DNA from 4 places in the Arthrobacter sp. BE255 genome. Region 2 is predicted to be linked to each of the others. Evidence: riboswitches for the same ligand, from Rfam matches in the RefSeq annotation. Region 2 holds a riboswitch; each other region holds the start of a gene.
The links. Region 2 has a riboswitch for thiamine pyrophosphate ahead of thiO (glycine oxidase ThiO). Riboswitches for the same ligand answer to the same signal wherever they lie in the genome.
Positions count from the first base shown of each region.

Region 1 (7,582 bases), on a different contig from region 2:
CCAGCATGGCCGCGGAGGTCCCGTTCGCCTTCCCGGCGGCGACGTCTTGCGCGTTGGCCGAAAGGATGACGTCCTGACGCTCCACCAGGGCAGCGCCGATGGCCCGCAGGCCCCGGTCCTTCCACGCACGGTTTGCCCGCGCCATGCGGCGGGCCGCCTGGCGTGAACGGTCGGCGATGGCGTGGACGGCGGCTTCGACGTCCTCCACGGAGAGCGGCACTGCAGCTGACAGCGGCTGGTTGCCGTCCTCCGGGGCAGCGGGGGCAGCAGAGGTGTCCCCGGAAGTCGCAGCGGTGTTGTGGATCAGTGCCTCAGTCATGATCCAAGTTTAGGCGAGGCCCAGGCTCAGACCAGCACCAGGTCGTCAACATGAACAACTTCACGGTCATAGCCGCGGCCCAGGGCCTTGCCCAGTTCCCTGGTGGAACGGCCAAGCATCTGCGGCAGCTCGGCAGCCGAGTAGTTGACCAGTCCCCGGGCGATGACGGTTCCGTCGGCGCTGACCATTTCGACGGCGTCGCCTGCTTCGAAGTCGCCGTCGACGCCGGAAATCCCGGCGGGGAGCAGCGACGTGCGGCGGTGGCGGACCGCCTTGACCGCGCCGTCGTCGAGGATCAGCCGGCCGTGCACCGACGCGAGGTGGGCCAGCCACAGGAGGCGGACGGGCTTGCGGGCACCGTTGACCGTGAACCAGGTGCCCACGTCCTCGCCTGCCAGCGCGGCGGCAGCGTTGGCCGTGGACGTGACCAGTGCGTGGATGCCGGAGCCGGCGGCGATGGTGGCCGCCTCCACTTTGGTGGTCATGCCGCCGGTACCGACGCCGGCCTTGCCGGTTTTGCCGATGGTCACGCCGTCGAGGTCGTGCGGACCCTCCACCAGGGGAATCCGTTTCGCCCCGTGCGACGGCGGCCCGTCATACAGCGAGTCGACGTCCGAAAGCAGCACCAGGGCGTCGGCCCGGACCAGGTGTGCCACGAGGGCGGCGAGGCGGTCGTTGTCGCCGAAGCGGATTTCGTGCGTGGCGACGGTGTCGTTTTCGTTGACCACCGGAACCACGCCGAGGTTGAGGAGCCTGTCCAGTGCGCGGAAGGCGTTGGTGTGCTGGCTGCGGCGCATGAGGTCGTCGGCGGTAAGCAGCACCTGGCTGACCGTGACACCGTGCGCGCCGAACGCCTGCGTGTAGCGGGCCATGAGCAGGCCCTGGCCGACGCTCGCCGCGGCCTGCTGGGTGGCGAGGTCCCGGGGGCGTTTGGCCAGCCCGAGCGGGGCGAGGCCGGCAGCGATGGCGCCGGACGACACGAGGATGATCTCCGTGCCCGAGTTCCGTTTGGCGGCCAGTGCGTCGGCCAGGGCGGTCAGCGACTCTTCCGAGATGCCGCCCTTGATGCTGGTCAGCGACGACGACCCGACTTTGACAACGATCCTGCGCGCGCCCGAAAGCACGCTCCTGTCCGCGGTGCGCCGGGCCGGCACTGCGGTGGCGGCGCTACTCGTCATCGCCTGCGCCCAGTCCACTCTCCTTGAGCGGCTTCGCAACCCTGCGGCTGCTGACGGATTCGGTCCAGATCCCGGCCTTGCGCTCGGCTTCGAGCTCGGCGCGGGCGGCCGCCTTGGCGTCCTTGCGTTCCTGCTGTTCGTCGCGCTTCTGGCCACGGGTGGGCCGGTCGCCGATGTCTGCGAAGCGGACGTCGGTGCCGCGCGGCGAAGCGAGCAGCTCCGCGCCGGCCATCATGGTGGGCTCCCAGTCGAAGACAACGCCGTCGTCTTCGCCGATCACCACGGTGTCGCCCGGCTTGGCGCCCTGCTTGAACAGTTCGGTTTCGACGCCGAGCTTGGCCAGGCGGTCCGCGAGGTAGCCGATCGCTTCCTCGTTGGTGAAGTCGGTCTGCTTGACCCAGCGCACGGGCTTGTCACCCAGGACGCGGAAGAGCGGCTCCAGGTTCTTTTCTTCGCGGCGGATCTTGAAGCCGGACTCGTTGACGGCGCGGGGCTTGAGGACCACAGGCTGGACCTTGGGCGGCGCAGCGGCCAGGGTGTCGCGGGCGGCCTTGACGATTTCGGCCATGGCGAAGCCGAGCTGGCGGAGGCCCTCGTGGCTGGTGGCGGAGATTTCGAAGACGCGGTAGCCGCGGGATTCAAGTTCGGGCCGGACGAATTCGGCCATGTCCTTGCCGTCCGGGAGGTCCACCTTGTTCAACGCCACCAGGCGGGGGCGGTGGTTCAGCGGAACCACTTCGCCGTCCTGGCCGGCGTAGCTCATGTCGACGGCGTACTTCTCCAGTTCCGCCTCGATGATGGCAAGGTCAGCCAGGGGGTCGCGGTCCGATTCCAGCGTGCCGCAGTCCAGCACGTGCACCAGCGCGGCGCAGCGCTCAACGTGGCGCAGGAAGTGGTGGCCCAGCCCCTTGCCCTCGGACGCGCCTTCGATCAGGCCGGGGACGTCGGCGATGGTGAAGCGGACTTCGCCGGCCTGGACGACGCCCAGGTTCGGGATCAGGGTGGTGAAGGGGTAATCGGCGATCTTGGGCCGCGCGGCAGACATGGCTGCGATCAGGCTCGACTTGCCGGCGGACGGGAAGCCCACCAGGGCGATGTCTGCAATGGACTTCAGTTCCAGGACGACGTCGCTGGATTCGCCCTCGATGCCGAGCAGCGCGAAGCCGGGGGCCCTGCGCTTCTGGGAGGACAGGGCTGCGTTGCCCAGGCCGCCCTGACCGCCGGCGGCTGCGACGTATTCGGTGCCTTCGCCGACGAGGTCTGCCAGGACGGTGCCGTCCTTGGACTTGACCACGGTGCCGTCGGGGACGGGGAGGATCAGGGTTTCACCGTTTTTGCCGCCACGCCAGTCGCCCATGCCGGGTCCGCCGTTGGTGGCGTGCCGGTGCGGGGCGTGGTGGTAGTCCAGCAGGGTGGTGGTCTGGTGGTCGACGCGGAGGATGACGTTGCCGCCGTCGCCGCCGTTGCCGCCGTCGGGGCCGCCCAGTGGCTTGAACTTCTCACGGTGGACGGAGACACAGCCGTGGCCGCCGGTACCGCCGGATACGTGCAGTACTACCCGGTCTACAAAGCTCGCCACGTGGATCTCCTCAGTGCTGTTTCCTGGACGCCGCAAAGCGCCAAGATGATTGTAATGCGGTTAAAAGAACAGTGGAGCGGACCATATGGCCCGCTCCACCGCTTCAGAACTATGAGTTACTCTGCAGCTGCAGCAGCAACGATGTTGACGACGCGGCGACCGCGGCGGGTGCCGAATTCAACGGCGCCCGGGGTCAGGGCGAACAGGGTGTCGTCGCCGCCACGGCCAACGCCGGCGCCCGGGTGGAAGTGGGTGCCACGCTGGCGGACGATGATTTCGCCTGCGGAAACTACCTGGCCACCGAAGCGCTTCACGCCGAGGTACTGGGCGTTGGAGTCACGACCGTTGCGAGTGGAACTCGCGCCTTTTTTATGTGCCATTTGAAATGCCTGCCTCTAAATTCTGGGGAATCTGCTGAAAACCTGAACAGTAACCGGTGGTTACTTGATGCCAGTGATCTTGATCTTGGTCAGTTCCTGACGGTGACCCTGGCGCTTCTTGTAACCGGTCTTGTTCTTGAACTTCTGGATGACGATCTTCGGACCACGGAGGTCATTGAGGATCTCAGCCGTAACAGTTACCTTGGCCAGGTCCGCAGCGGCGGAGGTGACCTTGTCACCGTCTACCAGGAGCAGTGCGGGCAGCTGAATAGTGCTGCCGGCTCCACCGGGGACGCGGTTCAGGGTAACGAAGTCTCCAACGGAAACCTTCTCTTGGCGGCCGCCTGCGCGGACAATCGCGTACACCACTTGGGAACTCACTTCTCTCGACGTTTATTACTAGATTTGCGTGCGGAACCTGGGCCTATGTTTGGCTGGGCTCTCGCTGTGCCTCAACGCCGTGGGGTCGTAACCCAAGTGTTGGCGTAAGCACCGAAGATCTAGAATACGCTAATTTTGCCTTCGGCCGCAAATGAGGCTGGTTCCGGCGGGCTGTCCGTGATAGGCACCACAAGCAGGTGCCGCACGAACAATCGCCGAACCGTGCCCGACTATCGTACCGGCTGGATCGGCTCTGGACGGTCAGGCGTGGATACGCGGCGCGTCGAAAAAATCCACTTCGAAGCGGCACGACTGGCTGAAGGCCACCACCATTGCGGCCCGCTCGTCCTCCGAGCCGCGCCGCCCGGCCTCGTCGGCCATGGCAATGGCCTCACGGGTGGCCTGCGCGAAATCCTCGTCGGCGTAGGTCCGCAGCCATTCAGCGTATGGGTGGTCGGCCGGGGCGCCGGCGGCGAGGAATTGCGCGTGCAGGGTCTGTCCGACTTCAGCGTAGAGCCAGAAGCACGGCAGGACGGCCGCCACCAGCACCGCGTAACTGCCTGAGGTCGAGGCGGCCAGCAGGTGGTCCACGTAGGACTTGGTGACGGGGCCAAGCACGGGCTCCACCGTGCGGGTGCTGAGCCAGCTCCGGTGCAGCTCCGACTCGACCTCCAGGCACTGCTGCGCCGATCGGGCCCAGAACAGCTGCGCGGCCTCGGTGGGGGCCAGGGCGCTGGCCCGTGCCAGCACGCGTGAGTACCCGTTGAGGTAGGTGGCGTCCTGGGCAAGGTAGTAGGCGAACTGCTGTTCGGGGAGGCTGCCGGCCGCGAGGTCCCGGATGAAGTCCAGGTTGTAGATGGCTTCGAGGTCGGCTGTGGACTCCTGGCGGAGGATTTCGGCGAACTCCCCCACGGCCAGCCCTCGGTGCGGTTCTGCGGGCGCGCCCGGTGCCTGCATGTGGTGGAAATGGTGGATGGGACCGTTTCCCGCCCCGACGTCCAGGCTGCCCGAGGACTCCAGCGCACCGGCCAGCCAGGGCTTGACGAGCCGCAGCGAGGCCTCCCAGTCCCCCAGCCGGGCCTGCGCCGTGGCCATGGCCGAGGAAAGCGAGCAGCCCGTGCCGTGGCTGTTCCGTGTGGGGACCCTGTCCCCCGGAACCTCCACAATTTCCCGGGCAAGCAGTCCCCCGGTGTTGACGAGGGCATCCGGGCAGGCGGCGCCGTCGAGATGTCCGCCCTTCACCAGGATGGTGGCCCCGGTCGCCGCGGCGAGCCGCCGGCCCTGTTCCAGCGCTTCAGCCCAGGAGCCTGCCTGGGCCTCGCCGAGCAGCATCGCCAGCTCCGCGAGGTTGGGGGTGATCAGGTCTGCCAGCGGCAGGAGTCCGCGGAGGGCAGCCTCGGCCGATGCCTGCAGGAGCCTGTCGCCGCTGGTGGCCACCATCACCGGATCAAGGACCACGACGCCGGGGCGCACCTTGTCGAGCCAGCCGCGGACGGCGGCCACCACCTCGGCGTCGCCGAGCATGCCGATCTTGACGGCGTCGATGGTGATGTCATCGCTGACGGCTTCGAGCTGCTGGGCCAGGAAGGCGGCCGGGGGGACGTGGACCGCGCGGACACCCTGTGTGTTCTGCACTGTCAGGGCGGTGATGGCGGCCATGCCGTAGCCGCCGTGGGCTGCAATGCTTTTCAGGTCGGCCTGGATGCCTGCGCCGCCGGACGGGTCGGAGCCTGCGATGGACAGCACGCGGGGTACGTCCCGGAGGACGGGCGACGGCGCCACGGCACTGGGTGCGGAAGCGGGCGCCTGAGGCAGGACTGAAGTTGAAGACAAGGAAGACATCCCTTCGCCGGTGCTAGCCGGACAGGTTCAACGGGTGTGGATCTCAGCCGGCCCTCTGCGCGGCACCCCGTGTCGGTACCCCAGCCTAGCGTTTCCGCGCCGGCCGCCGTGTCAGATGAAGCCCTTAACGCCGGAATGCCCGGACACGCCCTGTGAAGGGCGGGCCCGGGCATCCTGGCGGATTTCCTTGCGGAGGGTCAGAGCTCGGAGGCCGGAACTCCTACGCCGAGGATGATGGGCGCTTCGGCGGGCGTTTTCGCGGCCGTGCCGGTTTTGGCGGGCTCTGGTGCCTTGGCGGCGTGGGAGTGGGTTCCGGCCGCAGACTGCGTTGCCTCGTGGTGCTCCACCGAGGTGGCGTTGGCCGCGCCCTGGGCCCGGCTGGCGCTGCGGTTGCGGCGCGGCCTGCGGGTCCGGGACTGCTCCGCGGTGTGGTCGGAGTAGTCCTTCTCCTCTGCAGCCACAGCGGCCTGGGGAACCGAAATGGCCGGTGCGGCGGACTGCGGCGCTGCCTGCGAGGGCTCCGGCGCGGTGACGGCGGGTTCGCCGAGGTGCGCAAATGCTTCCGCCAGCCGGTCGAGGGTCAGGGCAGGCTGCTGCGGCTGGTCGGCCGCGTGCTCCACGAACGGCAGTGCCACCTGCTCGCCGCCGAACGTGAGCACGGCAGCAGGACGTCCGGAGGCGTCAGCGTCGTGCTGCGCGGCGGCCGGGGCTGCGGGTGCCTGCTCGGGCGTTGTCCGTGCTGCGGGCGCGGCGGGGGCCTGGGCTCCTGCTGAAGCGGCGTGGGCTACCTCGTCGTCGTGCAGGTGTGCTGCGTGCGCTGCTGCGGCGATGTTGGCGAGGGCCGCCCTGGTGGCCTCGGCCTTGGCGTGCCGTTCGGCGTCGCTCGGGTCCGGGTGGACGGTGTGGATCTGCACCGGTGCGGACGGTGCGGTCTCCAGCGGGGCGCCTCCCCGTCCACGGCGACGCTTGCGGTCGTTGCGGCCGCCGGGCTGGCTGTCAGCCCGCTGGCTGTCCGGGCGCTGGTCAGGGCGCGGGGTTTCGGTCCGGTGGCTGTCCGCACGCTGTACGTGGTGCTCTGCTGCGACAGTGTTGGCGCGGCGGTGCTCCACGGGATCGTCGTGGGTGACCACTCCGCGGCCGGCGCAGGTTTCGCACTGCTCACCGAAGACTTCGAGGAGCCCGGTGCCCATGCGCTTGCGCGTCATCTGCACCAGACCCAGCGAAGTCACTTCGGCCACCTGGTGCTTGGTCCGGTCGCGGCCCAGGCATTCGACCATGCGGCGCAGGACAAGGTCCCGGTTCGATTCCAGGACCATGTCGATGAAGTCGATGACGATGATACCGCCGATGTCGCGGAGCCGGAGCTGCCGGACGACTTCTTCGGCCGCCTCGAGGTTGTTCTTGGTGACGGTTTCCTCGAGGTTGCCGCCGCTGCCGGTGAACTTGCCGGTGTTGACGTCCACCACGGTCATGGCTTCGGTGCGGTCGATCACCAATGAACCGCCGGAGGGCAGGAACACCTTGCGTTCGAGCGCCTTGTGGATCTGCTCGTCGATCCGCCAGGAGGCGAAGATGTCCTGGTCCTTGGTCCACTTTTCCAGGCGGCCCACCAGGTCCGGGGCAACGTACGTGACGTAGGCCTCGATGGTGTCCCAGGCCTCTTCACCGGAAACGATCAGTTTGGAGAAGTCCTCGTTGAAGACGTCGCGGACCACCTTGATGGTGAGGTCCGGTTCGCCGTACAGCAGTTCCGGGGCGAGGATCTTGGTGGACGTGGACTGGCTTTCAATGCCCTCCCACTGGGCCCGCAGCCGGTTGATGTCGTGGGTGAGCTCCTCTTCCGAGGCGCCTTCGGCAGCCGTGCGGACGATGACGCCGGCGTGCTCGGGCAGGCGGTCCTTGA
Region 1 is NZ_JAVDWK010000003.1:72,437-80,018, reverse strand. It holds gene J2X42_RS06700 (glutamate-5-semialdehyde dehydrogenase) at 1-319, opposite strand, end outside; gene proB (glutamate 5-kinase) at 346-1,497, opposite strand; gene obgE (GTPase ObgE) at 1,487-3,076, opposite strand; gene rpmA (50S ribosomal protein L27) at 3,193-3,456, opposite strand; gene rplU (50S ribosomal protein L21) at 3,517-3,825, opposite strand; gene J2X42_RS06675 (bifunctional hydroxymethylpyrimidine kinase/phosphomethylpyrimidine kinase) at 4,099-5,679, opposite strand; TPP riboswitch at 5,662-5,759, opposite strand; gene J2X42_RS06670 (Rne/Rng family ribonuclease) at 5,877-7,582, opposite strand, start outside.
Region 1: linked by a shared signal. The riboswitch ahead of J2X42_RS06675 (bifunctional hydroxymethylpyrimidine kinase/phosphomethylpyrimidine kinase) and the one ahead of thiO (glycine oxidase ThiO) in region 2 are both predicted to bind thiamine pyrophosphate.

Region 2 (7,582 bases):
ACCGGTGCCGGCGGTCGCCGCGTCGGAGGTACGACGGCGGCGCTCGCCCGAGCGGCCTGCCGTTTCCGACCCGGCGCGGCGGCTGGATGACCGTGCGCGGTCGCGGCTGCCGTCACGTCCGGCGTCGCGTCCGCTGTCTTTTGCGCCGTCGCGTCCGCCGGAGCGGGAGTTCTTCTTGCCCGTTTCGCCCAGGTCCTCAAGGACTTCGGCGTCAACGCCGGCGAGGGTCCGCTTGTTGCGGGGCAGGCGGCCCTTGGTTCCCTCCGGGATGTCGAGCTCTTCGTAGAGGTGCGGTGAGGAGGAGTACGTCTCGACCGGCTCGGGGACGCTCAGGCCCAGTGCCTTGTTGATGAGGCCCCAGCGGGGCATGTCGTCCCAGTCCACAAACGTGACGGCGGTGCCCTTGTTGCCGGCGCGGCCGGTGCGGCCCACGCGGTGCAGGTAGATCTTTTCGTCTTCGACGCACTGGTAGTTGATGACGTGGGTGACGTCGTCGACGTCGATGCCGCGGGCGGCGACGTCGGTGGCCACCAGGACGTCGACCTTGTTGTTGCGGAAAGCCCGGAGCGCCTGCTCGCGTGCGCCCTGGCCCAGGTCGCCGTGGATGGCGGCGGCCGCGAAGCCGCGGTCCACCAGTTCCTCGGCCACCTTCGCGGCGGTCCGCTTGGTCTTGGTGAAGATGATGGTCCGGCCACGGCCCCTGGCCTGCAGGATGCGGGCAACTACCTCGATCTTGTCCATGCTGTGGGCGCGGTAGATGAGCTGGCGGATGTCGCGCTTGGTCAGGCCCTCGTCGTCGGGGTCGGCCGCACGGATGTGGGTGGGCTGGGTCATGTAGCGGCGGGCCATGGCGATGACCGGGCCGGGCATGGTGGCGGAGAACAGGAGCGTCTGGCGTACCGCAGGAGTACCGGCGATCAGGGTCTCGACGTCCGGCAGGAAGCCGAGGTCCAGCATCTCGTCGGCTTCGTCCAGGATGACGATCTTGACGTTCTTCAGGCTCAGGTGCTTCTGCTTGTAGAGGTCGATCAGGCGGCCGGGGGTGCCGACGACCACTTCGACGCCGTTCTGCAGGGCCTCCACCTGGGGCTCGTACGCGCGGCCGCCGTAGATGGTGGCGATGCGGGCATTGCGCTTGCGGGAGGCGGTTTGGAGGTCGTTGGCCACCTGCACGGCAAGTTCGCGGGTAGGAACAATTACCAGGGCCTGCGGGGCGCCCGGCACTGCGAGCTTGTCGAAACCGGGGTCATCGCGGCCCACCACGCGCTGGAGCGCGGGGATGCCGAAGCCCAGGGTTTTGCCGGTACCGGTTTTGGCCTGTCCGATGATGTCATGGCCCGAGAGCGCCACCGGCAGGGTCATGGCCTGGATCGGGAACGGGTGGGTGATCCCGGCGTCGGCCAGGGACTCCACGATATCGGCGCGGACGTTGAAGTCGGCGAAGGACTTCTCCTCGATCTCGTGCGGCTTTTCATCCGAGATAATGGTTTCTTCCGGCTCGAGGGTCTCGGTGCCGGAATCGTCAATCAGGAGCTGGTGGGTATGCAATTCACTCACAGGGGAGTTTCCTTATTCATTTGGGCATTGGCGCTGCCTGCTCAACGGGCCGGCCAACGTGGCCGTTCCGGAGCACGCTCGAAGCGCGCAAGCAAATCCAGTGGAAGCCGATCGCGGGCTATCTAATGCTGGCACTGGTGACCAGCGGGTGTATCTCAAGATCGCGTAGGGGCGGGCTTGTTGAATTCAAAATCAAGGAAATCAACGACCGGGCATCCATATCTACTTCTTCAGTCTACCGGCAAGGACTCCTAATCCCGGCTTTGCCCCTTCGGCAGCCCTGCGGCTAACTGACCAGCTCGAAATGGACTTCCCGCGTGGCGATGTCCGAGGAGAGAAGCCGGACCCGGACCTTCGTGCCTGATTCGAGGTCTCCGGCGCAGCGCGCGGTGACTGCGGGTTCGGCTATCTGGATGATCCCGGACGGGCCGTTACCGTTCCTTCCATTGCCGTTGCCATTTCCGTTGGAGCCGTTGCCGCCGCTCTTTTCATTCCCGTCCTTCTGCGGCTTGGACCCGGAAATGACGATCGCGTCGAATTCCTGTCCGACGTGGTTGACCAGCAGGGCAGCTTCGACGGTGTCCAGGGCCAGCCGCTCCATCCGGGCGGCCAGCTGGTCGGAGCCGGCCATGATCCCGGGCAGGGAGGGCAGGGCCTCGCGTGCCCAGCCCGGGACGGCCCTGCCGTTACTGAGGGCGTCGCAGATCACCAGCACAAAACGGTCCACGAGGCGGCGGAGCGGGGCTGTGGTGTGGGCGTAGGCTGCCCCGATCGCGGACTGGATGGCGTCGTCCGGGATCCCGCCGTCGAACGCCGTGTAGCTGGCACCGCGGAAGAGCATTCCGGCCGAGTGCATGATGGCCAGTTGCCGGGGGTCGGTGGGGTCGAGGGTGCGGAGGTACTCCCCGTAGCCGGCCTTTCCGTCCCAGGGTTTGCCCAGCGCCTCGGTCTGCAGCCGGAAGTGCCGCAGGGACCGTTCGTCAGGTGCCGGCATGGTCCGCAGGATGCCGACTTTGCCTTCGAGCATCAGCGTGGCGGCGGCCATCCCGGTCATCAGCGAGATCTGGGCGTTCCAGTCCTCCACGGGGAGCTGCGGAGCCGCGGCGATCCGGTAGCCGCCGTCGGGAAGCTGGACGATCTCCTGCTCGGGCATGTTCAGGCTGGCGCCGTCGCGTTCCCGTTCCAGCTCAACGCGTTTGAGGCCCACTTCCTTCAGCAGCTGAAGCACCGGTGAAGCTGTTCCGGCGTCGAGTTCGGCCTGCGCCCCCTTGTAGCTGAGTTTGGCCCGGCTGCGGACACGCGCCCTCTGGACGGCCACGGCGGTCACCTGGGCAGCCGGGTCCAGTTGGAAGTCCCAGACGAAGGCAGAGCAGAGCTGGCCTGCCAGGAGGCTTCCGGCCCCCTCGCTGATGACCTCCGGATGCAGCGGGATTCGGCCTTCCGGCGCGTAGAACGTCTGTCCCCGGCGGCGGGTCTCGGCGTCCAGCGGACCGCCGGGCGCTACGAAAGCGGGAACGTCGGCGATGGCGTACAGAACCCGGTAACCGCTTCCGGCCGGCTCAATGAACAGTGCCTGGTCAAGATCGGTGGACGACTCCGGATCGATGGTGAGGAAGTCAACGCCGGTCAGGTCGGCGTCCGGAAGCTGCCGGGCTGCGACGGCTGCCTCGGCATCACGGACCGCGTCTGCCGGATAGGCGCCCGGCAGTTCCAGTTCGGTCCGCAGCGCGCCCAGTGCCTCCTCGAGGGCATTGTTGTGCTCGTGGACGTTAGGGGCCAACCGATGATGTGACACGAAAATCAGGGTAGCCCGATTTTCGCCGATAATGCACGCAATCGGTCCCCCGGCCCGCAGTCCTAGGAGTCGGCGGCGTCCAGGGCCGCCAGGAGCGCCGACGCGGCCGCGGCAGGGTCCGCGGCTTCGGTGATGGCCCGGACCACCACTACCCTGCTGGCACCCGCTTCCACCACCTGCTCCACGTTGCCCAGGTCAACGCCCCCGATGGCAAACCAGGGCACGGTTGCCCCGCCGGAAGCGGACCCGGCCCGCTTCACCGCTTCCGCCGCATACTTCACAAGATCAAGCCCGACGGCGGCCCGGCCGGGTTTGGTGGGTGTGGCCCAGACCGGTCCAACACAGAAATAGTCGAGTCCGCCGGCGGCGGCCGCGGAGGCGGTGATGGCGCCGTCGATCTGCGCGGTGGTGTGGGTGGACAGCCCGATGACGCCGGCGTCCTGGACGAGCGAACGTGCCGCAGCAAGCGGAAGGTCCTTTTGGCCCACATGGAAGACCGGCGCCCCCGACAGCACCGCGACGTCGGCGCGGTCGTTCACGGCCCACAGCCGCCTGTGGCGCTCGGCCGCCTCTTTCAGCACTGCCAGCAGCTCAAGTTCCTCGGCCGCCTCGATGGTCTTGTCGCGGAGCTGGATGATGTCCACCCCGCCGGCGAAGGCCGCATCCACAAACCCGGCGAAGTCGCCGCGGTCCTTTCGCGCATCCGTGCACAAGTACAGCCGGGCGCTGCTGAGGGCGTCGGACCGGAGTGCGGTGTTGGAAAAGGCGGTGCTGTTGGAAAGGGCGTGGTTCATGGAAACCAGACTAGTTCCTCTAAACTGGGCAGGTACTGCGGGAGCCCGTGGCAGCTGTCATAAAGCGGCCGGGCTGAGAGGGCGTCAGAGCCGACCGCTTGACCTGATCCGGCTAGTACCGGCGTAGGGAAGGAAACAGATGCTCCCCCCAACCGGAAGTCCGTCCGCTGCGGCTCCCGCTGAGCTGCAAGCCGATGTCGCCGTTATCGGTGGAGGCGTGATCGGCCACGGCATCGCCTGGGAGGCCAGACGCTCGGGCCGTTCGGTGGTGGTCATTGATGACGCCCCCGGTTCCGGCGCCAGCTGGGCTGCGGCCGGCATGCTCGCCCCGGTGAGCGAGCTGCACTACCAGGAGGAGGACCTCCTGGAGCTGATGCTTGAATCCTCGGCGCTGTGGCCGGCATTCGCCGCGGACCTGGCCCGCGACGCCGCGGCTGACGCCGGCTACCTGGCCACACCCACGCTCGCCATCGGCGCGGACGCCGCCGACCGCCGGGCCCTGATGGACCTGCGGGCCGTACAGCAGGCCCACGGGCTGGACGTTGAACCGCTGACGGTCCGTGAAGCCAGGAGCCGCGAGCCGCTTCTGAGCCCTGCCATCTCCTGCGCCCTGGACATTCCCGCCGACCACCAGGTGGACCCGCGCAAGCTTGTGGCGTGCCTGCGTCAGGCGTTGGCCAGCCACGGGGAAGATCCACGTTCCGCCGTCACCGGAGCGCTCGACGCTTTCGCCGTCGTCGACCGCGCGTCGTCCCTGATGTGGGAGGACGGCCGGGTCACCGGCGCCAGGCTGGCGGGCGGGGGACTGGTGACCGCCGGGGAAACCGTGGTGGCCAACGGGCTGCACGCGGCCTCCCTGGACGGATTGCCTGCCGGGCTCCGGTTGCCGCTGCGTCCGGTGCACGGGGATATCCTCCGGCTGCGCGTCCCGGACCACCTCCGCCCGCTTGTCACTGCCACCGTCCGTGGCCTGGTCCGGGGTGTGCCGGTGTATATCGTTCCGCGGTGTGACGGCACAGTGGTGATCGGGGCCACCCAGCGCGAGGACGCCCTGGCTGCTTCCGGCCCGGAGCGCGGCGGAGGCGCCGCCGGCGTTTCGGCGGGCGGCGTCTACCAGCTGCTCCGCGACGCCCAGGTGCTGGTGCCGGCCGTCGCCGAGCTGGAGCTGCTGGAAAGCACGGCCAGGGCCCGCCCCGCCACGCCGGACAACGCGCCGCTGCTGGGCCGGGTCAACTTCCCTGAAAGCCGCGGACACGTGCCCGGCCTCATCGTGGCCACCGGCTTCTTCCGCCACGGGGTGCTGCTGACGCCCGCAGCGGCCACCATCTGCCGGGATCTCATGGACGGGCGGACGGATCCGCGTTGGCACCCGTTCAGCCCGGCCAGGTTCTCCGGCCGCCCTTCCACCGTTCAACCCATCAAGGAACATGCATGAACATCACCCTCAACGGTACACAGCACGCCGTGTCCGACGGCGCCTCCATCACCACGCTGGTCAGCCAGATCACCGGCCGGCCCCTTGCCGCCAACGGACAGGCGACGGACGGCCGGAAACTGGGTGTCGCCGTCGCACACAACTCCGAAGTAGTACCCCGAAGCCAGTGGTACGTCACGGCGCTCGCCGACGGTGACGACGTCGAACTGGTCACCGCAGTCCAGGGAGGCTGAAGCATGACCGAAACCATCAACGCCACCAACCGGGCCGGGCACCCGGACCCGCTGATCATCGACGGTGTGGAACTCGGGTCGCGCCTGATCATGGGCACCGGCGGAGCCCCGAGCCTGGACGGACTTGGCGCGGCCCTGCTGGCCTCCGGGACGGAACTGACCACCGTGGCCATGCGGCGGTTCTCGCCGGCCGAGACAGGCTCGCTGTTCCAGCTGCTGGTGGACCACGGAATCCGGGTCCTGCCCAACACGGCGGGCTGCTTCACGGCCCGCGACGCCGTCATGACGGCCGAACTGGCCCGCGAAGCGCTGGAAACGGACTGGGTCAAGCTGGAGGTGATCGCCGACGAGCATACTCTTTTGCCCGATGCCGTTGAGCTGGTGGACGCCACCGAACAGCTCGTGAACCGGGGCTTCAAGGTGTTTGCCTACACCAATGACGATCCTGTGCTGGCCCTGCGGCTCGAAAACCTTGGCGCGACGGCGGTCATGCCGCTGGGCTCGCCCATCGGTACCGGACTGGGCATCCTCAACCCGCACAACATCGAGCTCATCGTGTCCCGCGCCTCGGTGCCCGTAGTGCTGGACGCCGGGATCGGCACGGCCTCGGACGCTGCGCTCGCCATGGAACTGGGCTGCGACGCCGTCCTGCTGGCCACAGCGGTTACCCGTGCCCAGAACCCGGCGGTCATGGGGGAGGCCTTCAAGCACGCAGTCATCGCCGGTAGGCTGGCGAAAGCGGCCGGGCGGATACCGCGCCGTGAGCACGCCCTGGCGTCGTCGGCCATGGAAGGCCGGGCAGAGTTCCTCTGACCATCTCCCCGCCGCCGCCCACCGGCGCCGCTCCCGCACGACGACCCGAGGGAGACAGCTGTGGGCGGCAAGCAAGAGATACTCACCAGGTCCGGCATCGACGAGGCGCTGGACGGCCTTCCGGACTGGCGGTACCGCCTCGGCGGACTCGTGACGGTCTACAAAACGCCGACGGCGGCGGCAGCGCTGCAGCTGATGGCCGCCGTCGGACGCCTCGCCGAAGAACAAAACCACCACCCGGACCTCGACTGGCGGTATAACCGCGTCTTCCTGCGGTACACCTCCCATGACGCCGGCGGTGAGGTCACCTCCCGGGACGTGGCGGCAGCCGCCGCGGCAAGCGCGGCCGCAGCCGACGTCGGAGCAACAGCGGAACCGGGACTGCACCGCACCGTCGAGGTGGGCGTTGACACCACGGACGCCGCCGAAATCTCCGAAGTCTGGCGCGTTGCCCTCGGCTACAGGAAAGGCCCCGGCACGGCCCTCGCGGATCCGTACGGCCGGGGCCCTTCCGTGTGGTTCCAGGAGACACCCACGCCCCACAGCAGCCGCATCCACCTCGACATCCATCGAAGCCGGGGCGAGTCTGCGGCCGTTCTCGAAAAGTCCGCGGCCGCTGGCGCCTTAGTGAACCGTGACCACGCACCCGACTGGGTGGTGGTCACGGATTCACAAGGGAACAGGCTCTGCCTGTGCACGGAGGCAGGACATCAGCCGGCGGATTGAGCCGGCTACAGCTTGAGCGCCGCCGTCAGCCGGAGGGTGTCATAGTGCGCCCTGGTGCGTCCGAGGTAGATGGCAGCGCCCGCGGCAGCCACGGTCCCCAGCACCATGGGCAGGACCCACGGTATCCAGGTCAGGCCCGGCTGGTAGCCGAAGCCCGCGGCCATAAAGATGATCCAGCTCAATGCGCCGACGGCAGTGGCGACCCCGGCGGGCAGCCCCATGCCGTATT
Region 2 is NZ_JAVDWK010000001.1:347,729-355,310, forward strand. It holds gene J2X42_RS01675 (DEAD/DEAH box helicase) at 1-1,557, opposite strand, end outside; gene J2X42_RS01680 (RNB domain-containing ribonuclease) at 1,844-3,352, opposite strand; gene thiE (thiamine phosphate synthase) at 3,415-4,146, opposite strand; TPP riboswitch at 4,174-4,293, shown strand; gene thiO (glycine oxidase ThiO) at 4,286-5,581, shown strand; gene thiS (sulfur carrier protein ThiS) at 5,578-5,814, shown strand; gene J2X42_RS01700 (thiazole synthase) at 5,818-6,627, shown strand; gene J2X42_RS01705 (4a-hydroxytetrahydrobiopterin dehydratase) at 6,688-7,353, shown strand; gene J2X42_RS01710 (hypothetical protein) at 7,359-7,582, opposite strand, start outside.

Region 3 (7,582 bases), on a different contig from region 2:
GAAAGAGCAGCTGGCGTGGGCCGGGACCACTGCCGGGCTCACCGGCCAGCCGCAGGTCGCGTTGTACGTCAATACCGCCAACCCGGGGACGGCAGGCTCATGGTGGCCCACCAACAATAAATATCCGGCCGGGACTGCTGTGTACAACCCCTACGGGCAGTGCACGGCAGGCGATGTGGGTGCCGCGTGCTCCTACATGTACGGCTACGCCAAGGCCTACGACGACGCCAACATCCGCGGAGTACGCAACCCTGACGGCTACCTCTGGTGGCTGGACGTGGAAACCGGCAACTCCTGGTCCTCCAGCGACAAGACCGCCAACCGTGCGGTCCTTGAAGGCATGACCGAGTTCTTCCACAGCATCCGGGCCGACGTCGGCATCTACTCCACCGGTTACCAGTGGGGACAGATCGTGGGCACTGTCAGCAGCACAAGCAACCTGTACACGCTGCCCAGCTGGCTGGCAGGCGCCCGCACCGCAACGGGGGCCAAGGCCAACTGCTCCAATGCCCCGCTCACCGCCGGCGGCAAGGTCACGCTCACCCAGGTCGTGTCCAGGGGATTCGACTACGACTACTCCTGCATCTAGGCGCCTGAAGCCCCCGAGTCACCCGGAGCCACGCGGGCGCCTCACTTGCCGATGGCAGCCTTGCTCTCGCTGATCCACTGTTCGGCGGCCTTCTCCGGCGTCAGCCGCTTGAAGAGCACCTCGGTGTTGATCCGGGCGGTGATCTCCGCGACCGCCGTCGAGCCGGTGGGGCCAATGAAGGTGGGCGCGAATTTCAGCTTCCCGATCTCGTCCACGTAGGCCGCTTCCGCCTTGCCCTGCGGCGTCAGGAGATCCTGGATGGCCGCCCGCATCTCCGGGTTGCTGGGCACGCCGCGGTCGCTCTGGACCACCTTGGCGGCTTCTTCGTTGTTGACCAGGAAGTTGACCAGCTTCGCCGCGGCTTCGGCGTGCTTGCTCCGGGCGGAAATCGTGTAGAACTGCGAGGACTGCAGCCAGATTCCGGGCGTGGGCGACTCGCCCGGCAGCTTCAGGAGCTGGAGTTCGGCGCCGGATGCCTTGCTGAGTGCTGTCAGCGAGTTGCTCCACGTCAGCATCATGGCGGCCTTGCCCATGCCCATGAGGGTCTGTTCAGTGCTGACGTTGAGCTTTTCCACGGTTTCCGAGGCGCTCGGCGCCGCACGCGTTGCACTCAGGTTCAGGGAGTAGTCGAAGTAGTCGCGGACAGTGTCCTGCTCCAGCCCCAGCTGGCCGTCCCTGGTGTAGAGGGATTCGCCGCGCTGGCGTGCGAAGGCGTCCAGGGAGTCGTGGGTCAGGACGGTCGCGGTGCCGTAGGTGCCCTGGGGGCTCTTGGCAGTCACGTCCGCGGCGACCCGGGCAAAGTCTTCCCAGGTCCAGGTGCTGTCATCCGGCACGGGAACCCCGGCGGCCTGGAAGACTGCCGGGTTCGCCACGATGGAGAGCGCGTTGGCGCCGGTGGAGACGCCGTATTGCTTGCCGTCCACCTGTCCGTTCTGCAGGGCACCTTCATCGAAGCCGGACAGGTCCAGCGGCCCGTCAACCTTGGAGAGGTCCAGCAGTGCCCCGCGGTTGGCGTATTCGGCCGGGTAGGCGCCGCCCATGGTGATGACGTCCGGCGCGTCATTGGCCGCCACCTGGGTGGCGAGCTTGTCGAAGTAGCCGCCGATGTCCCCGTACTCGGGCTTGACCTTGATGGTGGGGTTTTCAGCTTCGAAGGCCTTGATGGCTTTGTTGGTCAGTTCGGCCCGGGTGGCGTTGCCCCACCACGAGAACCGGATTTCGACGGGGCCGGACTCCGCCTGGTTCGAGGAACCGCTGGAGCAGGCCGTGAGGCCAAGGAGTGCCACAGCTGTCAGGACAGCCAGGGATTTGCGGGCTCTGCGGATGTTGTTACGCGCCATTGGGTACACGACCTTCTGCTTAGAAACCGATTTCCCGAAACTATCAAGATGTTTCAGGAAGATCAATGGTTGCTGTGCAGAGGTTCCGCAGCAGGGGTTCCTGCGCACGGACGCCTGGCCGCAGGACTAGCCGCCGACGAAACTCCAGGTCCCGGCCCACACCGCTGCGGCGACCGCGGCGGCGGCCATCAGCGCCCCGCCGGCCAGGACCAACACATCGAGCCGGCTGTAGGTGGATTCTCGCGCCCAGGTCCGGTCCCCGCCGCCGAAGCCGCGCGCCTCCATAGTGACCGCGAGCCGCGACGCCCGGCGGATGGCTTGGACCAGGAGCCCGAAGCTCTGGCCCAGCGTGGCCTTGAGCCGCTGCAGCGGGTTGCCGCGCGAACCCACGCCGCGGGCGCGCCGGGCCATGCCGATGGTCTGCCATTCCTCGGCCATCAGGCCCACCAGCCGCATGGCCGCGAGCGTGCCAAGCACAAACCGGTGCGACAGCCGGGCTTTCTGGGCCAGGGCGTCGGCGAGGTCCGTGGGGTCGGTGCAGCTCATGAGCAGGACGGCCGGCAGCGCGATCGCCAGGCCGCGAAGCATAAAGCCCAGACCCAGCTCGAGCGAGCCTTCACTCATGGACCAGATGCCGACGTCGAGCAGTGTCCTTCCGCTGTCCGGCGCCAGGATGGAGGTGCTCCAGCCACCCACGGCAGCGGCGAGGATCAGCGGCCAGCCGCGCTGCCACAGCAGCGTCAGCGTCAGCCCGGCCAGCGGGAACAGCAGCAGCTCACAGACGAGGGCCACGGAGGCGGACACCCAGTCGATGGAGAGCGCCAGCACCACGGTCATAAAAACGACGGCGGCGAACTTGCTCAGCGGATTGGCCCGGGTCAGCAGGGCCCGGTTTCCCGCAAGGGTCAGTTCCTGCCTCATGGGGCCACCGCCTCGGTGGTGCCGAGCCGGAGCTCGGCGCCGCCCAGGACTGCACTGAATTCGGCGTCGTGCGTCACGGACACCACGGCGGTGCCGGCGTCAAGCAGTTCGGAGAGGAAGGAGGCCAGCTCGGCCCAAGTGTTGGCGTCCTGGCCGAAGGTCGGCTCGTCCAGGACCAGAACCTGCGGATGCGCGGCGAGCACGGTGGCCACGGACAGCCGCCGCTTCTCACCGCCGGAGAGTGTGTACGGGTTGGCGTCCACGAGCTCGGTCAGCCGCAGCCGCTCCAGGAGTTCATCCACGCGTTCCTCGCCGTGGCCCACATGGCGCGGCCCGAACATCAGCTCGTCCAGGACGTTGCCGGTGACAAACTGGTGCTCCGGTTCCTGGAAGACGGTTCCAATGCGGGCAATCAGCTGCTCGGCCTTCCACTTGTAAGGGTCGATGCCGGCCCCCCGGCTCAGATCCACGGTGGCCGAAACATTGCCCCCGACCGGAGCCAGCAGCCCGGCGAGGGTCAGCGCAAACGTGGACTTGCCGGTGCCGTTGGGCCCGGTGATGGTGAGGGCCTGCCCTGCCCGGACCTGCGCCGAAATGTCCTGCTGGACAGGCACCGGCGGGATGGTTTTGAAGCGCCGGCGGCGGGGCCGTTCACGCGAAACGGCCAGGTCCTCGGCGGCCAGGAGGAGATCGCCGGTGCCGCCGGAAACCCGGCTGCGGGTGGCGGGGACAAAGCCCGGCACCCACACACCCGCGGCGATCAGCATGTTGCGCGCCTCGGCGAGGACCTGGTCCGGCGGCCCGTCGAGCAGCACCGCGGGATCGGCCGCGGAGCCGGGCTGCAGCACCACGATCCTGTCCACCAGGTCCTTCCAGACGGACACCCGGTGCTCCACCACAACCAGCGTGGCTCCGGTCTTGTCCAGGCAGCGGCCCACGGCGTCGCGGACTTCCAGCACGCCCGCGGGGTCCAGGTTGGCGGTGGGCTCGTCCAGCAGGATCAGGCCCGGCCTCATGGCCAGGATGCCGGCCAGCGCCAGGCGCTGCTTCTGCCCGCCGGAGAGGGCCGACGTCGGGTGGTCCAGCGGCAGGTGGGAGAGTCCGACGTCGTCAAGCGCCTCGTGCACGCGCGTCCAGATTTCGTCGCGGGGCACGGCGAGGTTCTCGGCGCCGAAGGCGACGTCGTCGCCCACCCGGGAGAGAACCACCTGCGTTTCGGGGTCCTGCTGCATCAGCCCGGCGCGGCCGCGCCGTTCACGCGGGGACGCGCCGTCGATCAGCAGTGAACCGGACTCGTCGGAATCGCCGGCCTCGCCGTCGTCGTTAATGTCCCCCAGCACCCCGGCGAGGGCATGCAGCAGCGTGGACTTGCCGGCGCCTGAAGGGCCAAGCAGGAGCACCCGCTCCCCGGGCCGGATGTCCAGGTCCAGGGCGCGGACCGCGGGCCGGGACCGGCCGGCGTGTCGCCAGCCCCAGCCGCGGGCGGTGACGGCGGCGGGCCGCACCGCGGCGGATGCGGCGCCGTCGTGAGCTGCGGGCATCAGGAGAAGACAGGCTCCGTCGCTGCCTTGCGGGACGCGAAGGAGCTTAGTACGCCGGTCCTGGCCAGGCCGCGGGTGGCGATCCAGGACAGGGCGCCGGCGATGACCGCACCGGAGATGGCCGTGAACACGATGTACGCGAGCTTGTCACCGCCGGCGTAGGCGATGTTCCAGCCCCAGGGGGCGAAGGAGTCGTTCAGGCCGCAGAAGAGTCCGGCAGCGGCGCCTGCCAGCAGCGATACGGGCAGGTTGAACTTCTTGTAAACGAAGACCGCGAAGATGATTTCGGCGCCGAGGCCCTGGACGAAGCCGGAGAACAGCACGGAGGCGCCGTATGGCGAGCCCATGATCAGTTCACCCATGGCGGCCACCGTTTCGCAGAAGAGGGCGGCGCCCGGCTTGCGGATGACAAGCATGCCCAGCACGGCCGGGATCATCCAGCCGCCGGCGATCAGGCCGGTCAGCGGCGGGTAGACGGCGTTCATGGGCGGCGAAACAGCGGCGGCACCCTGGGACCAGGCCCAGAAGATCACGCCGCCGGCGATGGCGATGAGGGCGGCCACCACGATGTCCACGATGCGCCAGGTGTTGCCGGTCTTTTTGATTGCTGCAGTACTCATGTGATCCTCCTGGGGAACAGGAGGGGAAAGTGTCCCGGCGACCGGCTGGATGCCGGCTGCCGCACACTTCGAGAACTCGACTCCCTTGCGCCGGTACTAGCCGGATCAGGTTCGAGGGTCTGCGGCTGTCCCGCACTCTCAGCGCCCACCTGCGGTTCCCTGGCAATGCCAGTGATGCCCGACGGCGGCGCTCCCCTGTCGTTGAATAATCTGCCCTGATGGGCGTGGTCCAGTTTACACCGCAGGGGCGGTAGATTGTGGGCCATGACTGCCAATAACCCGACTGTGACTGCCTTCAATCCCGATTCGACCGTGCCCCAGCCGGCGGGCCTGCTCGAGGCCCTGATCGGCCGGATCGAAGCCGAGATCAGCGAGCTGCAGTTCCCGCATTTCAGCAAGGACGACTCCCTCAACCTGGGGCTTCTCCTGGTGGAGTTGGGAAAGACGCGCCGGCTTCCCATCGCGATCGACATAACCAAGGGCGACCAGGTGCTCTTCCATGTGGCACTGGACGGCGCAACCCCGGACAACGAGCACTGGATCCGGGCCAAGCAGCGGACCGCGGCCAGGTATGAGGTGCCGTCGCTGCTGGTGGGCCTCCGCGGCCGGCTGCACGGCGGCCGGATTGAGGACCACGGCTGGTTCGACGAAACCACCTACGCCCCGCACGGCGGTTCGTTCCCGGTGTATGTGGCCGGCGTGGGTGCGGTGGCCACCGTCACCGTTTCGGGACTGCCGCAGCAGCAGGACCACGACCTCGTGGTGGAGGCCCTGCGCGAAATCCTGGGTTCCATGCGCGCCGAGTGAGCCTGGCCGGCAGCCGGCCGTCCTGAACCTGGCGGTTGACACCTGCTCCGGATGCCACAAAGATTGAATCGCTCCGGAAAGCGTTTTCTCGCCGAGGAAACAGCCGTGGAAGCAGCAGCCGGAGCCGACAGCCTCAGGAGGGCGTGCCCATGCGCAGCCAGCACACCATCGACCGTGAAGCCCTGGTCCGCCGCCACAACGTGGAACAGCGGAACCTTGACCCCCGCAGCCCTGTGTCCGTGGGCAACGGCGAGTTCTGCTTCACGGTGGACCTCACAGGGCTGCAAACCTTCCCGGCCGAGTACCCCGTGGGCGCGCGCAGCGAACTTCCGCCCGGGACGCTGCTCGGCACGCAGTCCCAGTGGGGCTGGCACTCCCTTCCCGCGGCAGAGCACTACGGCCTGGCCGGTTCCACGGTCCTCTACGATTCCCCCCGCGGCCCGGTCCCCTACGTGGATATGGTGGGCGACATCGTGGACGGGCAGGAAACCGGGTCCTCCCGTGCTGAAACCTGGCTCCGGGCCAACCCGCACCGCCTGGACCTGGGCCGGATCGGGTTTGCGTGGGCGGACCCGGACCCGATGGCAGGCGGGGCGCGGCCGCTCGTGCCGGCAGACGTCGTCGACCCCGCCCAGACCCTGGATCTCTGGACCGGGACAGTCACCAGCACCTTCAGCCTCCGGGGCCACTCGGTCAAGGTCACCACCGCCTGCCATCCGGACCGGGACCAGGTGGGCCTGGTCGTGGAGTCCCCGGCCCTTCAAGAAGGCCTCGTGGTCACCGTCGCTTTTCCTTACGGTTCCGACGCCTGGCACGACGCAGCGGACTGGAACCGGCCCGATGCCCACACCACCAGGCTGGCGGGACCCGCCGGCACCGGGACCGGCCAACAGCTGTGGACCGTGGACCGCGGCCTGGATGGATCGGGGTACCAGGTCACGGTGTCCGGCCAGTGCCTCCGCCTTGACCAGCCGGGCCCGCACGAACTGATGCTAAGACCGGCAGGCGGACAGGACGTCCTGGACCTGGCGGTCCAGTTCACCAGCACGGGCCAGGGCGACTGCGTCCTGCGCGGCACCGGCGGGCTGCCCGGGCCGGACTCCGGAACCGCCGTCGTCGAGGCCTCCCGCGCCCACTGGCCGAAATTCTGGCAGTCCGGCGGCGCCGTCGAGCTGAACGGCACACCGGACCCCCGCGCGACGGAACTCGAACGCAGGATCGTCCTCTCCCAGTACCTCACCGCGATCAACTGCGCCGGCTCGCTGCCACCACAGGAAACAGGGCTGGTCTGCAATTCCTGGCGCGGCCGTTTCCACCTGGAAATGCACTGGTGGCACGCCGCGCATTTCGCGCACTGGAACCGGACGGAACTGCTGCTTCCCAGCCTCCGCTGGTACGGGACCATCCTGGAACCGGCCCGGCAGACGGCCAAGGCGCAGGGGTTCGACGGCGTCCGCTGGCCCAAGCAGGTAGGCCCGGACGGGCGCGAGAGCCCCAGTCCGATCGGCACCTTCCTGATCTGGCAGCAGCCGCACCCCATCCACCTGGCCGAGCTTGCCTACCGGGCCGGGCCGTCCCGGGAACTGCTGGAGGAATTCGCGGAGATCGTCTTCGAAACGGCCACGTTCATGGCCAGCTTCGCGCACCCCACCGCCCGCGGCTTCGAGCTTGGGCCTCCACTGATCCCGGCGCAGGAAAGTTATGAGTCCGTCCGCGGCACCGTCACCAACCCCACCTTCGAACTGGCGTACTGGCAGTGGGCCC
Region 3 is NZ_JAVDWK010000005.1:22,987-30,568, reverse strand. It holds gene J2X42_RS10525 (hypothetical protein) at 1-589, shown strand, start outside; gene J2X42_RS10520 (sugar ABC transporter substrate-binding protein) at 631-1,929, opposite strand; gene J2X42_RS10515 (energy-coupling factor transporter transmembrane component T) at 2,056-2,850, opposite strand; gene J2X42_RS10510 (ATP-binding cassette domain-containing protein) at 2,847-4,391, opposite strand; gene J2X42_RS10505 (ECF transporter S component) at 4,391-5,011, opposite strand; TPP riboswitch at 5,076-5,218, opposite strand; gene J2X42_RS10500 (heme-degrading domain-containing protein) at 5,276-5,818, shown strand; gene J2X42_RS10495 (hypothetical protein) at 5,968-7,582, shown strand, end outside.
Region 3: linked by a shared signal. The riboswitch ahead of J2X42_RS10505 (ECF transporter S component) and the one ahead of thiO (glycine oxidase ThiO) in region 2 are both predicted to bind thiamine pyrophosphate.

Region 4 (7,582 bases), 340 kb from region 2:
CCACAGTCCGGGAGATCCGCCGCGCCCTGCTGGATGCCGACGTTGCCGTTCCGGTGGTGCGCGAATTCACTGCCCGCGTCCGCGAGCGGGCCCTTGGCGAAGAGGTCTCCGGCGCGCTGAATCCCAGCCAGCAGATCGTCAAGATCGTCAACGACGAACTGGTGGAGATCCTCGGCGGCGAGACCCGCCGGATCCGCCTGGCCAAGACCGGCCCCACCGTCATCATGCTCGCCGGCCTCCAGGGTGCCGGTAAGACCACCCTTGCCGGCAAGCTCGCCAAATGGCTTAAGGCGCAGGGCCACAGCCCCATCCTGGTCGCCTGCGACCTTCAGCGGCCCAACGCCGTCACCCAGCTCCAGGTGGTGGGCAAGCGTGCCGGCGTACCGGTCTTCGCACCCCACCCCGGCGCCACGCACGAGCTCGAGCACCCCGCGGGTGATCCCGTGGCGGTGGCCCGCGCCGGTGTCGAGGAAGCCCGCCAGAAGCTCCACGATGTGGTGATCGTTGACACCGCCGGACGCCTGGGCGTCGACGCCGACATGATGGAACAGGCACGGCAGATCCGCCGGGCCATCGTTCCCAACGAAGTGCTGTTTGTCATCGACTCCATGATCGGCCAGGACGCCGTGAACACGGCGGTCGCCTTCGATGAAGGTGTCAACTTCACCGGCATCGTGCTCTCCAAGCTCGACGGCGACGCCCGCGGCGGTGCCGCCCTCTCCGTCGCGTCGGTCACCGGCAAGCCGGTCATGTTCGCCTCGACGGGCGAAGGCGTGGACGACTTTGAGCTGTTCCACCCGGACCGGATGGCATCCCGCATCCTGGACATGGGTGACGTCCTCACCCTGATCGAGCAGGCTGAAAAGAACTGGGACAAGGATGAAGCGGCCCGGATGGCGAAGAAATTCGCCGACCAGGAAGACTTCACGCTGGATGACTTCCTGGCGCAGATGCAGCAGATCCGCAACATGGGCTCCATGAAGAAGATGCTGATGATGATGCCCGGAGCGCAGAACATCCGCCAGCAGCTGGAGCAGTTTGATGAGCGGGAGATCGACCGCGTCGAGGCAATCGTCCGGTCCATGACGCCGCACGAGCGTGTCGCCCCCAAGATCATCAACGGCTCCCGCCGGGCACGCATTGCCCGCGGCTCGGGCGTGCACGTCTCCGAAGTCAACGGGCTGCTGGAACGCTTCGCCCAGGCCCAGAAGATGATGAAGAAGATGGCCCAGGGCGGCGGCATGCCCGGTATGCCGGGCATGCCCGGCATGGGTGGCCCCGGCGGCGGCGCACGCAAGGGCGCCAAGAACGCCCCGAAGAAGAAGGCCCGGTCCGGCAACCCGGCCAAGGCAGCGCAGGAACTCAGGGACGCCGAGGCCCGGCGCGCCGGAGCGGCGAAGGCCCTCCCCACGGGGGCGGCCTTTGGCCAGCAGTCCGGCGACTTCGATCCTTCGCAGCTCAACCTGCCCAAGGGCTTCGACAAGTTCCTCGGCAAATAACCACGTCCCCCAACTGGCTCGCAGTTAATGCTCCCAAACGCGCGTTTCGGTGCGTCAACTGCGAGTCAGTTGGGTCAGTCCGGCTGGATGCGGGGGCCGTGGAATAGGGTTGGGTCATGTTCAAGCAGAGGGTAGTGTTCGTGCACGGCGCCGGAAGCTTCGGCTCGGCTGCCTGGCCCCGGCAGCACGGCATGGCCCTGGCCTACGACGCCCTGTTCCTGCGGCGTCACGGCTTCGATCCTGTGGCTGAACCGATGGAATCGTCCTTCGCCGAGGACACCGCGATCATCCTGAGGTCCCTCGCCGACGACGGCCGGGGCGCCGCCGGCGGCCACATTGTGGCGCATTCCCAAGGGGCGATCTCGGCGATGATGGCAGCCGTCGAACGTCCGGACCTGGTGTATTCGCTGACGCTGGTGGAGCCGGCGTGCCTGTCCCTGACGGCGGAACTGCCGGCGACGGCGGCGCACCGGGAACTCATGCAGCCGCTCTTTGATGTCCGCCACCAACTGGCTGATGAGGATTTCCAGCGGGAGTTCATCCGCCGCGTCTACGCGGCGGACCTCGAGGAGCCGGCCACGCAGGAGGAAAAACGGGCCGCGCGGCGGCTCCGGCTTCAGGCTCCCTCCTGGGAAGCGCCGCTGCAGATCGTTCCCGGAGTCCCCACCCTGGTCCTGACGGGCGGCTGGGAACCCCTTTACGAAGAGATCGCCGGGTACCTCAGGGAAACAGGCGCCCTGCACCGCCATGCTGCGGGAGGTCACCGCCCGCAGGATTCCCCCGAAGGCGACCGCTACGTCCGTTCCTTCATAGCCGATGTCAGCCGGCGGCGGCAGCCCAGGGCGTCCTGACCCGCGTACTTTGTTGAGGTGCACCCCGTCCGGCCAGCCCCCAAATGCCAGCCGGACGGAGCCTCAAGCCCGCTAGCGGCGGGCGGCTTGGGGTACCTCCAGGTCAGGCAGGTAGACCTTTCCGCCTGCCGCGAGGAACTCCTCGCTCTTTTCGCGCATCCCGGCCGCCATTTCCGCCAGCGCGGCCTGTGATTCCGCTGAACCGTACTCATCCCGGATGTCCTGGCTGATCCGCATGGAGCAGAACTTCGGGCCGCACATGGAGCAGAAGTGGGCCGTTTTCGCCGGCTCGGCCGGCAGCGTCTCGTCGTGGAAGGCTTCCGCGGTCACCGGGTCCAGGGACAGAGCGAACTGGTCCCGCCAACGGAACTCGAACCGGGCCTTGGAGAGGGCGTCGTCGCGTTCATGCGCGCCGGGGTGTCCTTTGGCGAGGTCGGCGGCGTGGGCGGCGATCTTGTAGGTGATCACGCCGGTCTTTACATCGTCCTTGTTCGGCAGGCCGAGGTGTTCCTTGGGCGTGACGTAGCAGAGCATCGCCGTGCCATAGCGGGCGATTTCCGTGGCGCCGATGGCCGAGGTGATGTGGTCGTAGCCAGGTGCTATGTCCGTCACCAGCGGCCCGAGCGTGTAGAAAGGGGCTCCCTTGCACAGCTCCTGCTGGCGTTCCACGTTCTCCCGGACCAGGTGGAACGGCACGTGGCCCGGGCCTTCCACCATCACCTGCACATCGAATTCCCAGGCCCGCTGGGTCAGTTCAGCGAGGGTGTCCAGTTCGGCGAACTGGGCGGCATCGTTCGCGTCTGCCGTGGCACCCGGCCGCAGTCCGTCGCCAAGCGAGAACGCGACGTCGTACTTGGCGAAAATTTCACACAGCTCGTCGAAGTGCGTGTACAGGAAGTTCTCCTGGTGGTGGGCCAGGCACCAGCCGGCCATGATGGAGCCGCCCCGCGAGACGATGCCGGTGACGCGGTTGGCCGTCAGCGGCACATAACGCAGCAGCACGCCGGCGTGGATGGTCATGTAGTCCACGCCCTGCTCGCACTGCTCAATCACGGTGTCGCGGAAGACCTCCCACGTCAGCTTGTTGGCCTCGCCGTTGACCTTCTCCAGCGCCTGGTAAATGGGCACGGTGCCGATGGGCACGGGGGAGTTGCGGATGATCCATTCACGGGTGGTGTGGATGTCATCCCCCGTGGAAAGGTCCATGACAGTATCGGCGCCCCACTGGGTGGCCCACTGGAGTTTGTCCACTTCCTCGGCGATGGAGCTGGTCACAGCCGAGTTGCCGATATTGGCGTTGATCTTCACCAGGAAGGCCTTGCCGATGATCATCGGCTCGGATTCAGGGTGGTTGATGTTGTTGGGGATGATCGCACGTCCCGCGGCCACTTCGCTGCGGACCAGCTCCACGTCACAGTTTTCGCGGAGGGCGACGAACTGCATCTCCGGAGTGATGAGGCCCTCCTTCGCGTAGTGCATCTGGGTGACTGTCCGGCCTTCGACGGCGCGGCGGGGCACCGGCTGAGCCCCTTTCCACTCCGCGGACGCAGCGCCGCGGCGCACGGCCGACTTGCCGTCGTCGAGCAGGTTCCGTTCCCGGCCGCTGTAAGGCTCCGTATCGCCGCGGGCCGCGATCCACTCTGAGCGGAACGGGTTGAGGCCCACCACCGGATCGCTGCCCGGGCCGGCGGTGCGGTAGGTCCGGAAAGGACCGTTGGCCTCGCCGTTGGGCGAGGGCTCCAGCGCGATCTCGGTCACCGGCACGCGGATTCCGGTGGCTTCGTCGTTGATGAATGCCAGCGAGTGCGACTTCAGCGACTGGGTTTCAGATGCCCCGGCCTCATTTTGGGCAGGGATCAGCTGTGTTTCTTGTGTACTCAATGAATACTCACTTCCTTCGCCGGCATTACCCGGACAGGTTCAACGGTCGCAGGCTGCGTCAGCCCGATCTCAGCCCCTGCAAGGGCTCCCGTGTGGTCTAGAAGAAGCTACCACAGGTCCGGGCGGGGCGTCCTTGCCGTGACCACCGCACCGTCTTCCGCGGATTAGGCTGGTGCCATGGCCGGAATCATCGAATTCAGCGGAACTGTGCTCACCGGACCGTTCCAGGAACGGCAGGGGCTGTGGTCCGTCGACGGCCGCCTCACGTTCCACCGGCCCGCCACCGCACCGGATGTTGTGCTCGACGGCTGGGTCCTCCCCGGGTTCGTTGATGCCCACTGCCACATCGGCCTGGGACCCGGCGGCGCCGTGCCGGATGAGGTGGCCGAAGAACAGGCCCGCACCGACCGCGACGCCGGCACCCTCCTGGTCCGAGACGCCGGCGCGGCGAGTGACACCCGCTGGCTGCAGCAGCGGCATGACATGCCCAGGCTCATCCGTGCCGGGCGGCACATTGCCCGCTCCCGGCGCTACCTGCGGGACTTCGCCGTCGAAGTTGAGCCTGGGGGCCTGGTCGAGGCGGTGCGCAAGCAGGCACGGGCCGGCGACGGCTGGGTCAAACTGGTGGGGGACTGGATCGACCGCGACGCCGGCGACCTCGCGCCGTCGTTTCCCGACGCCGTCGTCCGCGACGCCGTGCAGGCGGCGCACGACGAGGGCGCCCGCGTGACCGCCCACTGCTTCGCCGAAGACACCCTGGACCAGATGCTCGACGCCGGCATCGACTGCATCGAGCACGCCACCGGACTGCTGCCCCGCCACCTTCCGCGGCTCGCCGGGCAGGGCGTGCCCATTGTGCCGACCCTGATCAACATCGACACCTTCCCGGACATCGCCCGCCAGGCCGAAGCCAAATTCCCGCGGTACGCCGCCCACATGCGGGCATTATGGGAGCGCCGGGCCGAACGCATACTGGAAGCATTTGAGGCCGGCGTGAAGATTTATGCCGGGACGGACGCGGGAAGCGTGATCCGGCACGGGCGGATCGCCGACGAAATCCTGGCGCTGCACCGGGCGGGCCTTCCGCCGGCGGCGGCGCTGGACGCAGGCTGCTGGGGCGCGCGGCGCTGGTTGGGTGCTGACGGGATTTCGGAGGCAGCCGGCGCGGACGTGGTGGTCTGCCGGGAAGACCCGCGGCAGGTGCCTGCCACGGTCGCCTCGCTCACGAACGTTGTGTTGCGCGGAGAACTGATCCGCTGACGGTTGAAGATCACACCGGCGCCACTGGGAATAAATTGAAGCTTCAAGTAATTTAGAAGAGTAGAGGCCACCGAAACCCGGCGGCCACCGGACCGGGAGTTTTCGATGACCGCAGAATCCACCAGCCAGGACCTTCTACCTGCCGAGCTCACCATGGGCACGGTGATGCTGAAGGTGGGCAACGTGAAGCTCATGACCGACTACTACCAGCGCGCGCTGGGCCTCGACGTGGTGGCCGAACAGGACGGCGGCCTCTATCTGGGCCGCCTCGGAAAGCCCCTGGTCCATCTCGCCGCCGGTCCCGGGCTGAACCTTCCCGGCAGGGGAGAAGCCGGCCTGTTCCACACGGCCCTGCTCTTTGAGGACCAGGCAGCCTTGGCGGCCACCGTCGCATCCGCGGCCCAATACGAGCCGCGCTCCTTCACCGGCAGCGCGGACCACCTGGTCAGTGAAGCCTTCTACTTCAACGATCCGGAGGGCAACGGAATCGAACTCTACTGGGACCGGCCGCGCAAAAACTGGTCGTGGAACGGGACTGAGGTGGTCATGGACAGCCTGGCCCTGCCTCCCCAGCGCTACCTGGAGCAGCACCTCACCCAGGAGTCGGTCGAGGGCCAGCAGCGGACAGCCGCGGGAGTGGGGCACGTCCACCTCCAGGTCGGCGACGTCCATACCGCCCAGGACTTCTATGTGGGAACGCTGGGGTTCGAAAAAACCGCAGGCTGGCACGGGCAGGCGCTATTTGTCTCAGCCGGCCGCTACCACCACCACATGGCCATGAATGTCTGGAACAGCCGCGGCGCCGGTCCCCGGAAGGACACCCTCGGCCTGGGTGAGGTGCTCATCGAAGTGCCGTCGGGAGACGACGTCGGAGCACTTGCCGACCGGCTGAAAGTCGCCGGGGTGGCCAGCCACCACACCGGAGCTGAATTGCGCTTCGAAGATCCCTGGCGCAACCGCATCCGGGTCGCCGTCCGCTAGCCGGGTGCGGCGGCCGGATGTGCGCCAGGCGGTGTACTAGGCTGAGTCCGAACGGCCGGGGCAGCCCGTGAAGCTGCCCGCCAGGGCCGCACCGTCGACGGAATGAGGGCGATTCCCATGGGCTTCACCGAAATCTTTGTTTCAACCCACGACGCCGCGCTGAAGCGTGCCGGGATCCTGGATGACGGCGGTTCCCCCGACACTGCCGGTCTTCGGATCCCCGGGATCAGCGACTTCGAGATTGAACAGCTCGGGGATCTCGCCGGCGCTGCCGTGCACGCCGGGGGAGCAGACTACGAGCTGGCCATGGTTGACGTGGCCAGCGATTCGCTGCTCGGGGTTCCGCCTGCCATGGTGCGTGCGCTGGCGGAACTGCTCAGCTACGAAACTGAAGGCGAAGGCAATGTTCTGGACGATGTCGCCGAACAATGGGCGGCCCAGGACGACATGCCGTTTGGTGCGTCAGAGGCCAGGAAATACGTGCAGCAGCTCGCGGAGCTGGCGGGTGCAGTTGACGACGCCGACCGCACCGGGCTGTACGTCTGGTCCTCCTGAGGCTCCTGCTGCCCTGCCGCAGGGCCGGCGGATCCGCGCCAAGTCGAAATCCGGGCCCTGATCTGGCACAATAAACAGGTACTCGATCTGCGTGGCCCCTCTCTCCGCGTCCGGATCCTGTCCTTCGAACCCTCAAGTATGGCCCGCCCCACGGGTGCAGAACGTCGGGTTCACCCCTTTTCTGAAACAGGAGTGACCACAAAAGTGGCCGTAAAGATTCGCCTTAAGCGCTTTGGCAAGATGCGCGCACCGTATTACCGCATCGTCGTTGCAGACTCACGCACCAAGCGTGATGGCCGTGCAATCGAAGAAATCGGCAAGTACCACCCCACCGAAGAGCCCTCATACATCGAGGTTGACTCCGAGCGTGCCCAGTACTGGCTCGGCGTGGGCGCACAGCCGTCCGAGCAGGTTGCCGCGATCCTCAAGATCACCGGTGACTGGCAGAAGTTCAAGGGCCTCCCGGGCCAGGAAGGCACCCTGAAGACCAAAGCTCCGAAGGTTGCCTTCGTTGCTCCGGAGAAGGGTTCCGTGATCATCCCGGAAGCGATCACC
Region 4 is NZ_JAVDWK010000001.1:691,522-699,103, forward strand. It holds gene ffh (signal recognition particle protein) at 1-1,499, shown strand, start outside; gene J2X42_RS03205 (alpha/beta hydrolase) at 1,616-2,350, shown strand; gene thiC (phosphomethylpyrimidine synthase ThiC) at 2,423-4,231, opposite strand; TPP riboswitch at 4,226-4,333, opposite strand; gene J2X42_RS03215 (amidohydrolase family protein) at 4,409-5,491, shown strand; gene J2X42_RS03220 (VOC family protein) at 5,597-6,472, shown strand; gene J2X42_RS03225 (hypothetical protein) at 6,590-7,027, shown strand; gene rpsP (30S ribosomal protein S16) at 7,232-7,582, shown strand, end outside.
Region 4: linked by a shared signal. The riboswitch ahead of thiC (phosphomethylpyrimidine synthase ThiC) and the one ahead of thiO (glycine oxidase ThiO) in region 2 are both predicted to bind thiamine pyrophosphate.